DNA from 3 places in the Priestia sp. GS2 genome. Region 1 is predicted to be linked to each of the others. Evidence: riboswitches for the same ligand, from Rfam matches in the RefSeq annotation. Region 1 holds a riboswitch; each other region holds the start of a gene.
The links. Region 1 has a riboswitch for S-adenosylmethionine ahead of V2145_RS06200 (MetQ/NlpA family ABC transporter substrate-binding protein). Riboswitches for the same ligand answer to the same signal wherever they lie in the genome.

Region 2: another riboswitch for S-adenosylmethionine. It lies ahead of V2145_RS14710 (M20 family metallopeptidase); the one in region 1 lies ahead of V2145_RS06200 (MetQ/NlpA family ABC transporter substrate-binding protein).
Region 3: another riboswitch for S-adenosylmethionine. It lies ahead of V2145_RS17425 (YezD family protein); the one in region 1 lies ahead of V2145_RS06200 (MetQ/NlpA family ABC transporter substrate-binding protein).

What each region holds. Positions count from the first base shown of each region.
Region 1 is NZ_JAZGJX010000001.1:1,208,861-1,211,128, forward strand. It holds gene V2145_RS06185 (DinB family protein) at 1-15, opposite strand, end outside; gene V2145_RS06190 (GNAT family N-acetyltransferase) at 134-598, shown strand; gene V2145_RS06195 (YjcZ family sporulation protein) at 684-803, shown strand; SAM riboswitch class I at 962-1,075, shown strand; gene V2145_RS06200 (MetQ/NlpA family ABC transporter substrate-binding protein) at 1,158-1,976, shown strand; gene V2145_RS06205 (methionine ABC transporter ATP-binding protein) at 1,989-2,268, shown strand, end outside.
Region 2 is NZ_JAZGJX010000001.1:2,887,497-2,889,764, forward strand. It holds gene V2145_RS14705 (protein-glutamine gamma-glutamyltransferase) at 1-95, opposite strand, end outside; gene V2145_RS14710 (M20 family metallopeptidase) at 187-1,389, opposite strand; SAM riboswitch class I at 1,460-1,564, opposite strand; SAM riboswitch class I at 1,665-1,762, opposite strand; gene V2145_RS14715 (aspartate aminotransferase family protein) at 1,921-2,268, opposite strand, start outside.
Region 3 is NZ_JAZGJX010000001.1:3,412,712-3,414,979, forward strand. It holds gene V2145_RS17420 (phosphoadenylyl-sulfate reductase) at 1-664, opposite strand, end outside; gene V2145_RS17425 (YezD family protein) at 760-903, opposite strand; SAM riboswitch class I at 1,008-1,114, opposite strand; gene cdaS (sporulation-specific diadenylate cyclase CdaS) at 1,336-1,962, shown strand; gene V2145_RS17435 (alanine/glycine:cation symporter family protein) at 2,181-2,268, shown strand, end outside.

The sequences.
Region 1 (2,268 bases):
TAACAATGAATTCATAAATAATTCCTCCTTTAGACTTGTTTCTTCTCTAGTAATATCTTTTAATTATAACAGGGAAACCGTCAATTACGGTGTAATTTGTTTAACGAAAATAGTAGAAAGAAGGGGCGATAGCATGTCTAGTTTACGTTTTGAAAAAATATTGCAAGTGTCAAAGAGTCATATTGAGTTGTTAAAGGAAGCTGATCCATCAGAAGAAGTCATTGCAGGATATATTGAACGAGGAACGTGTATTGCGGGAATAGCAAATGGCGAGCTGGTAGGTCTCATTGTGCTACTTCCTACAAGGCCTAACACGGTTGAAATCGTTAATATTGTTGTAAAGAAAAATGTGCGAAATCAAGGATATGGCAAGCTATTGGTGGAAGAAGCGTTAAAGCTTTCAAAGCACTACGGATATAAAAGCGTAGAAATTGCAACAGGTAATTCAAGTATTGAACAGCTAGCGTTGTACCAAAAATGTGGATTTCGTATTACAGGAATTGAAATTGATCACTTTGTTCATAACTATGAAGAAGAAATCTATGAAAATGGTATTCAATGTCGTGATATGATTCGCTTACGACAAATATTGAGTTAGCGGTACATATTTTTAGAAAATGGGCGTTTAGACAAGCAAAAGGATGATGTGTGCATACACTGAGATAGAAAGGATGGTGTATGTTATGTGTTTTTACGGCGGTTATTGTGGAGGATACGGCTATAATAAAGGCGGCAGTGGGTTTGCCTTAATCTTGGTTCTGTTTATTCTTCTTGTGATTGTAGGATGCGTTTGCTGGAATTAATAAAGAAAAGAAGCATACAAAAGGAAACTTTTGTATGCTTTTTTTGTATGAATTAAAACTAATCTAAAAATTTTCATAAAATAAAATTAAAAAAATATTGACACTATATACAAACTACCTGTAGAATAGCCATCATAACAAAGTGAATAAAAAAGCAACTCTTATCGAGAGTGGTGGAGGGACTGGCCCTATGAAACCCGGCAACCTAACAGCAATCGTGCTGTAACGGTGCTAAATCCTGCGGTGTATTTTTATACACTGAAAGATAAGAGAAGTGGATTGTTTAAAATCGCTTCTCTTTATCTGTAAGAGGCGTTTTTTTTATGGGAAAAAGAAAAGGGAGCGATTGGCATAATGAAAAAAACAGCAAAAGTACTAGGAGTAACATTGGCATCAGCATTACTGATTGTAACGGCTGCGTGCGGAAAAGAAGAAGCAAAAACTTTAAGCACAGAAAAAATTACAATTGGCGTAACTGGTGGTCCTCATCAACAAATTAACGAAGAAGTGAAAAAGCTAGCAGAAAAAGATGGGCTCGACATTACTATTAAAACGTTTAACGATTATAATACACCGAATACAGCACTTGATGAGCGCGATTTAGATTTAAATAACTACCAAACACTACCGTTTTTAGAACAGCAGGTAAAAGATAAGGGTTATAAAATTGAAGATGCATTTAAAACAGTAGCGTTTCCAATGGGTATTTATGCCGAAGGAATTAAAGATATAAAGGAGCTAAAAAAAGGTGACAAAATCGCTGTACCTAATGATCCAAGTAATGAATATCGCGCGTTAAAACTCTTTGAAGCAGCTGGAGTTATTAAGCTAAAAGAAGGCGTTGAAGAAAAAGCTACGAAGAAAGACGTTGCTGAAAATAAACTGGGTCTTGAGATTGTTGAGCTAGAAGCTTCACAAATTCCATCTCAATTAGGTGAAGTAGCAGCTGCTGCAATCAATACAAACTTTGCCATGGGAGCAGGACTAACAATTAATGAGGATGCTATTTTCCATGAAGAAATTGAAAACAACCCATATCCAAACTACGTTGTTGTGCGCACGGAAAATAAAGATGATGAAGTTGTAAAACAGTTAGAAGAATATTTCCATTCAGATGAAATTCGTCAATTTATTGAAGAAGAGTTTAACGGATCAGTTGTCCCAGCATTTTAAGGAGTGGTGAATGTGATTGAATTAAAGCAGACTTCCAAAACATATGAAGTCAACGGCAAGAAAGTGGAGGCTGTGAAAGATGTATCCTTAACCATTGAAAAAGGAGAAGTATTTGGGGTAATTGGATATAGCGGTGCGGGCAAAAGTACGCTAATTCGCTGCGTCAATTTGTTAGAGCAGCCAACGTCTGGAGACGTGTTAATTAATGGCATTAGTTTACCTTCCCTTTCGAAGCAGGACTTGCAAAAAACACGTCGGAAAATTGGTATGATTTTTCAAGGGTATAACTTGT
Region 2 (2,268 bases), 1.7 Mb from region 1:
GTTTGATACTGAGCCATTTTTCTCAAAATCTGTGCTTTATTCGCTTCAAGCATGCTATATGGTACGGCATTCACATTTAGTGCACGACCCTGCACAATAATAATAAGTGCGTCCCCCTTTCACTCACTTTCTCTTTATCATACGAGTGAAAGGAAGCTTTTATGTGAATGAAAGAAGAGGTGTTTTCTAACCTAGATTTTTATGTCTCTTATTAAATTCGCCTTTTATAGTAAAAAGCGTATCCCCTTCCGTTAATAAGCGCAAACCGATGATAGCAAGGCCCTTTGTTCCCTGAATCAATCCTTTATCGCCTTCTGGAGATTTAGCCGCTTCACGAAATTCATCTGTATGCCATGAAAGCGTTTCGGGACCAATTTTAATATAAGGATGAATCGTTGGCACCACTTGACTAATGTTTCCTGCATCAGATGAACCAATTCCAGACTTATGGGCCGTACCTACGTTTTCTCCTAATTCCGTAAAGACTTCTTTAAATACTTGATCAAAAGCGCGATTTAGCTGCATATGATCTACTTTGTTTTGGATAAAAAATGCGTTGAGCTTGGCTCCTGTTGCCATAGCAGCTCCCTTTGCGATTTGCTGTACTCTTTCTGTGACTTGATCACACTCTTTACGCGTTTGTGCGCGAATATAAAAGCGAGCTTTTGCATAGTCGGGAACAATATTGGGAGCTGTTCCTCCATCTGTGATAATACCATGAATTTTCACATTACTCTTTACATGTTGACGAAGTGCATTTATTCCATTGAATAGCTGAATAACAGCATCTAAAGCGTTAATACCTTCTTCAGGAGCTGATGCTGCATGAGATGCTTGTCCATAAAATTCAAAATCAATAGGATCCACAGCTAGCGTTGTCCCTGTAATACACGTTTCTTTCCCTGGATGAACCATCATACAAGCATCTAAGTCTTGCACAAGACCCTCTTTTACAAAGCTTCCCTTTGCGCTTCCATTTGGTCCACCTTCTTCAGCTGGTGTTCCTAACACAACGAGTTCTCCTCCTACTTCGTCAAGAACTTGGCTAAGTGCAATTGCTGCTCCTACGCTAGTTGTTCCAATAATATTATGTCCACAAGCATGTCCAAGCCCTGGAAGCGCATCATACTCAGCAAGAAACCCAATTTTCGGCCCTTTCCTTGCAGATGCTTTTCTTGCTAAAAAGGATGTAGCATGACCTGCTACCCCACGCTCTACAGTAAAGTCTGCTTCTTCTAGAAGCTTACATAAAAGAAAAGATGCAAATTTCTCTTCATTTCCGATTTCAGGATGGTCGTGGATCGCATGACTTGTATCTATGTAAGTTTGAGCTTGCTGGTTAATATACTCAATAATGCTTTCTTTAAGCTTTTCTATCTTTGAATTCATTCCTACACCTCATTTACTAAAAATAAAAAGGAAGCTTCATAGAAGAAGCTTCCTTAACTAAAGAACCTGCTTCTTATCATCCAAGCTTCTAAAAGCTTGCTGGAATTAGCACAGTGCAATCAGCCTGTTGCTGAGGTGTCATGGGGCCAGGTCCCTCTACCTCTCTAGATAAGAAAACGTACAGTATGTATTTGTAAAATAATAAAACCTCCACTTACAGTGGCTTAATGACTGTAAGAAGAGGTTGGGATCACGTAATGTAAGAACCAGCTCTCTTCTTATCTATCAAGCACCGCTTGTTGGAGTTGGCACGGTTCAAATGTCCGTTGCCGAGGTTTCACAGGGCCAGTCCCTCCACCTCTCTGGATAAGAAGTTTGTCGAATATTGTAGAATCTTGTTGATAACTTAAATCCTATGTTACACGCTGAACAAGGGAATGTCAATGACTTTTCTGAAAAGATTTTTCTTTCTAACAATATGATACCGCTATCATGACTAGACCAAAAAAAAGAGTGCTTTAAGCACTCTCTTTATACATTAATAGCAACTTTTTGCTCATATAAATAAATGGCATGATCTAGCATAGCAAGACCTTCATCAATCTGCTCTTTCGTTACGGATAAAGGTGGAACCATGCGAATTACCTCGCTTGCATTGCCGCAGAAATAGAAGAGCACGCCTTGTTCAAGAGCTAAGTCTAGAATTTCAAATAGTGCATCCCCATTCGGTTCACCTGTTTCAGGGTGTACAATTTCAATTCCAATCATAAGTCCCACTCCGCGGATGTCTCCAATTAGCGAATGCTTTTCTTTTAACAGCTCCAATTGTTTGAGCGCATAAGCACCCATTTCTTTTGCGTTTTCGAGAAGATTTTCTTC
Region 3 (2,268 bases), 2.2 Mb from region 1:
TTCCAGATCGCAAATCATCCATGTTATAGGCAGGTAGCGTACAGGGCTCACACCCAATGCTTGGATATCCTTGATCGTGAAGCTTGTTATAAGGCAAGTTATGCTTATATACATATCGCCAAATCTCTTTCCAAGACCAGTGAATTAATGGACAAACTTTAACCTTCTTAAATTTCTCATCCTTATTAAAGAATTCTGTTTTACTTCTTGACTCAGACTGTTCTCTTCTTAACCCTGAGATCCAAGCATCATAAGGCGCAAGTGATTCTTTTAAGGGGATAATCTTTCTAATTTGACAGCATAGGTTAGGCTCAGTTTTCCAAAGCTCATCACCATGCTTTTCAGCTTGCTCTTGTAGCGATAGGTTAGGTTTTTTCATTTGGATACGTAAGTCTGGAAATTTCGCTTTAATTGCTTCAATAACTTCGTACGTTTCTTTAAAATGAACACCTGTATCTAAAAAAACAATATGCGCATCTTTTTTCACTTTTGAAATTAAATCAATTAATACAATTCCTTCAATTCCAAAGCTAGATGCATAAATAAGAGAATCACCGTAGTGGTTATATGCCCACTCTAAAGCCTTTAAAGCTCCTTTTGTTTCATCTTGCTCATCAAAATTTGGAAATTGATTTGGCCAATTCTCATACGTATATACACTCATGATTTTCACTCCAATACTTTGTTATCCAATCAAAAAAGACGGTTTTATCCCAGTGGTGAAGGATAAAACCGCCTCTAGTTTGTCTAGTCAGCTATTTATTTAATTCTTACTTTTTCATTTTTCTCAAGTTGAACTACTTTCCCATCTTGAACCACAAGCGTGATTGAACCAAACTTCATGTCGCTTAGCATTTTTTCTACACTTGCAAAAACAGAATTTAAGTCAGAGTTTTGTGCCATCACAGTCCCTCCTTATTTGTTAACAATATATTCAACAGGCTTCTGTTTTTTCATAAAAAATAAAAAGTCTTTCACACTTGAAAGACTGATTAGGCAACAAATTCACCTTATCTTTCAAAATGAAAATCATTTTGTTGGAGTTAGCACCTTGCACAATGTGCAGGTTGCTGGGTTTCAAAGGGCCAGTTCCCTCCACCACTCTGGATAAGTATTTTTTAAAAATTTTAGCATATTTAGAATATTTGTCAACAACAAAAAAATTATTTATCCGATAAGAAAACTATACTTTAAATTAACAGAAATATCTATTATTTTTTTATTATATGCACAGTTTTTTTGGGCGTCACTCTTAACTCAAATCCCTATAGTATAGATTTATATCTTTCGTACACATTAAAACATAATGATTATTTTAGATTGGAGCTATGTTCAATGATAGAAAGTCACTCTTTTCAATTAGATGATGTAATCAAACAAAGTTTACAAGATCATTTAAATCAAATAGCAGCGGAAGCAATGAAAATTCAGCAACATCTAGAAAGCAGTGACCACTGTGTTTTATGTGATTTTGAAGACTTACGAAAATTATTTCAAAGCGTCCAGTCCACAGCTGCATCTTATTATTTAAGACACTACTTGTCTCCTTATACTCACGAATACGCAGCTCTTTCACTCGCGATACATAATTTATCTGAGAAACATCACGGAGCCTTAATGGTTATTGAGAGGGATGACTCCGTGGAGCATCTAATTCAAAAAGGAATTCCTATCCATGCTCCTGTTACCTCGACGCTCGTTGAAACCATCTTTTATCCTGGAAATCCATTGCATGATGGTGCCGTTGTAATTAGAAAGAATCAAATCATTTCAGCAGCTAACGTATTACCACTCTCCACAAAGGTACTGCAAAAAAAACTTGGAACACGTCACCGTGCCGCTCTTGGCATGTCTGAACAATGCGACGCACTTATCTTAGTAGTATCGGAAGAAAGCGGTCGAATCTCTTTTGCTTTAGATGGAAGTTTATATCCAATTCATTCCAGTAAAAATAATTTGTAAGCGGCTGCACCTGTCTGACATCATACCTTATAGTTATAAAAAAAGAGATTAAACGATAAAAAAAACTTATTACAGGTTGCCTTTTATACGTCTAACGCGCTATAATCACTAATGTCAGAAAACCTTACACATTTGAAAAATCATTATTAAAATGACACTTTTTATGAACAGCTAAGGTTAATCATTAATTAAGGGAGAGAACTTTTAGGATGGAAACCATATCGACTCTATTCAGCAACTTTGTGAATGAGGCCAATAATTTTTTATGGACTTACATATTGATTGCGCTTCTTTTATTAGTTGGAT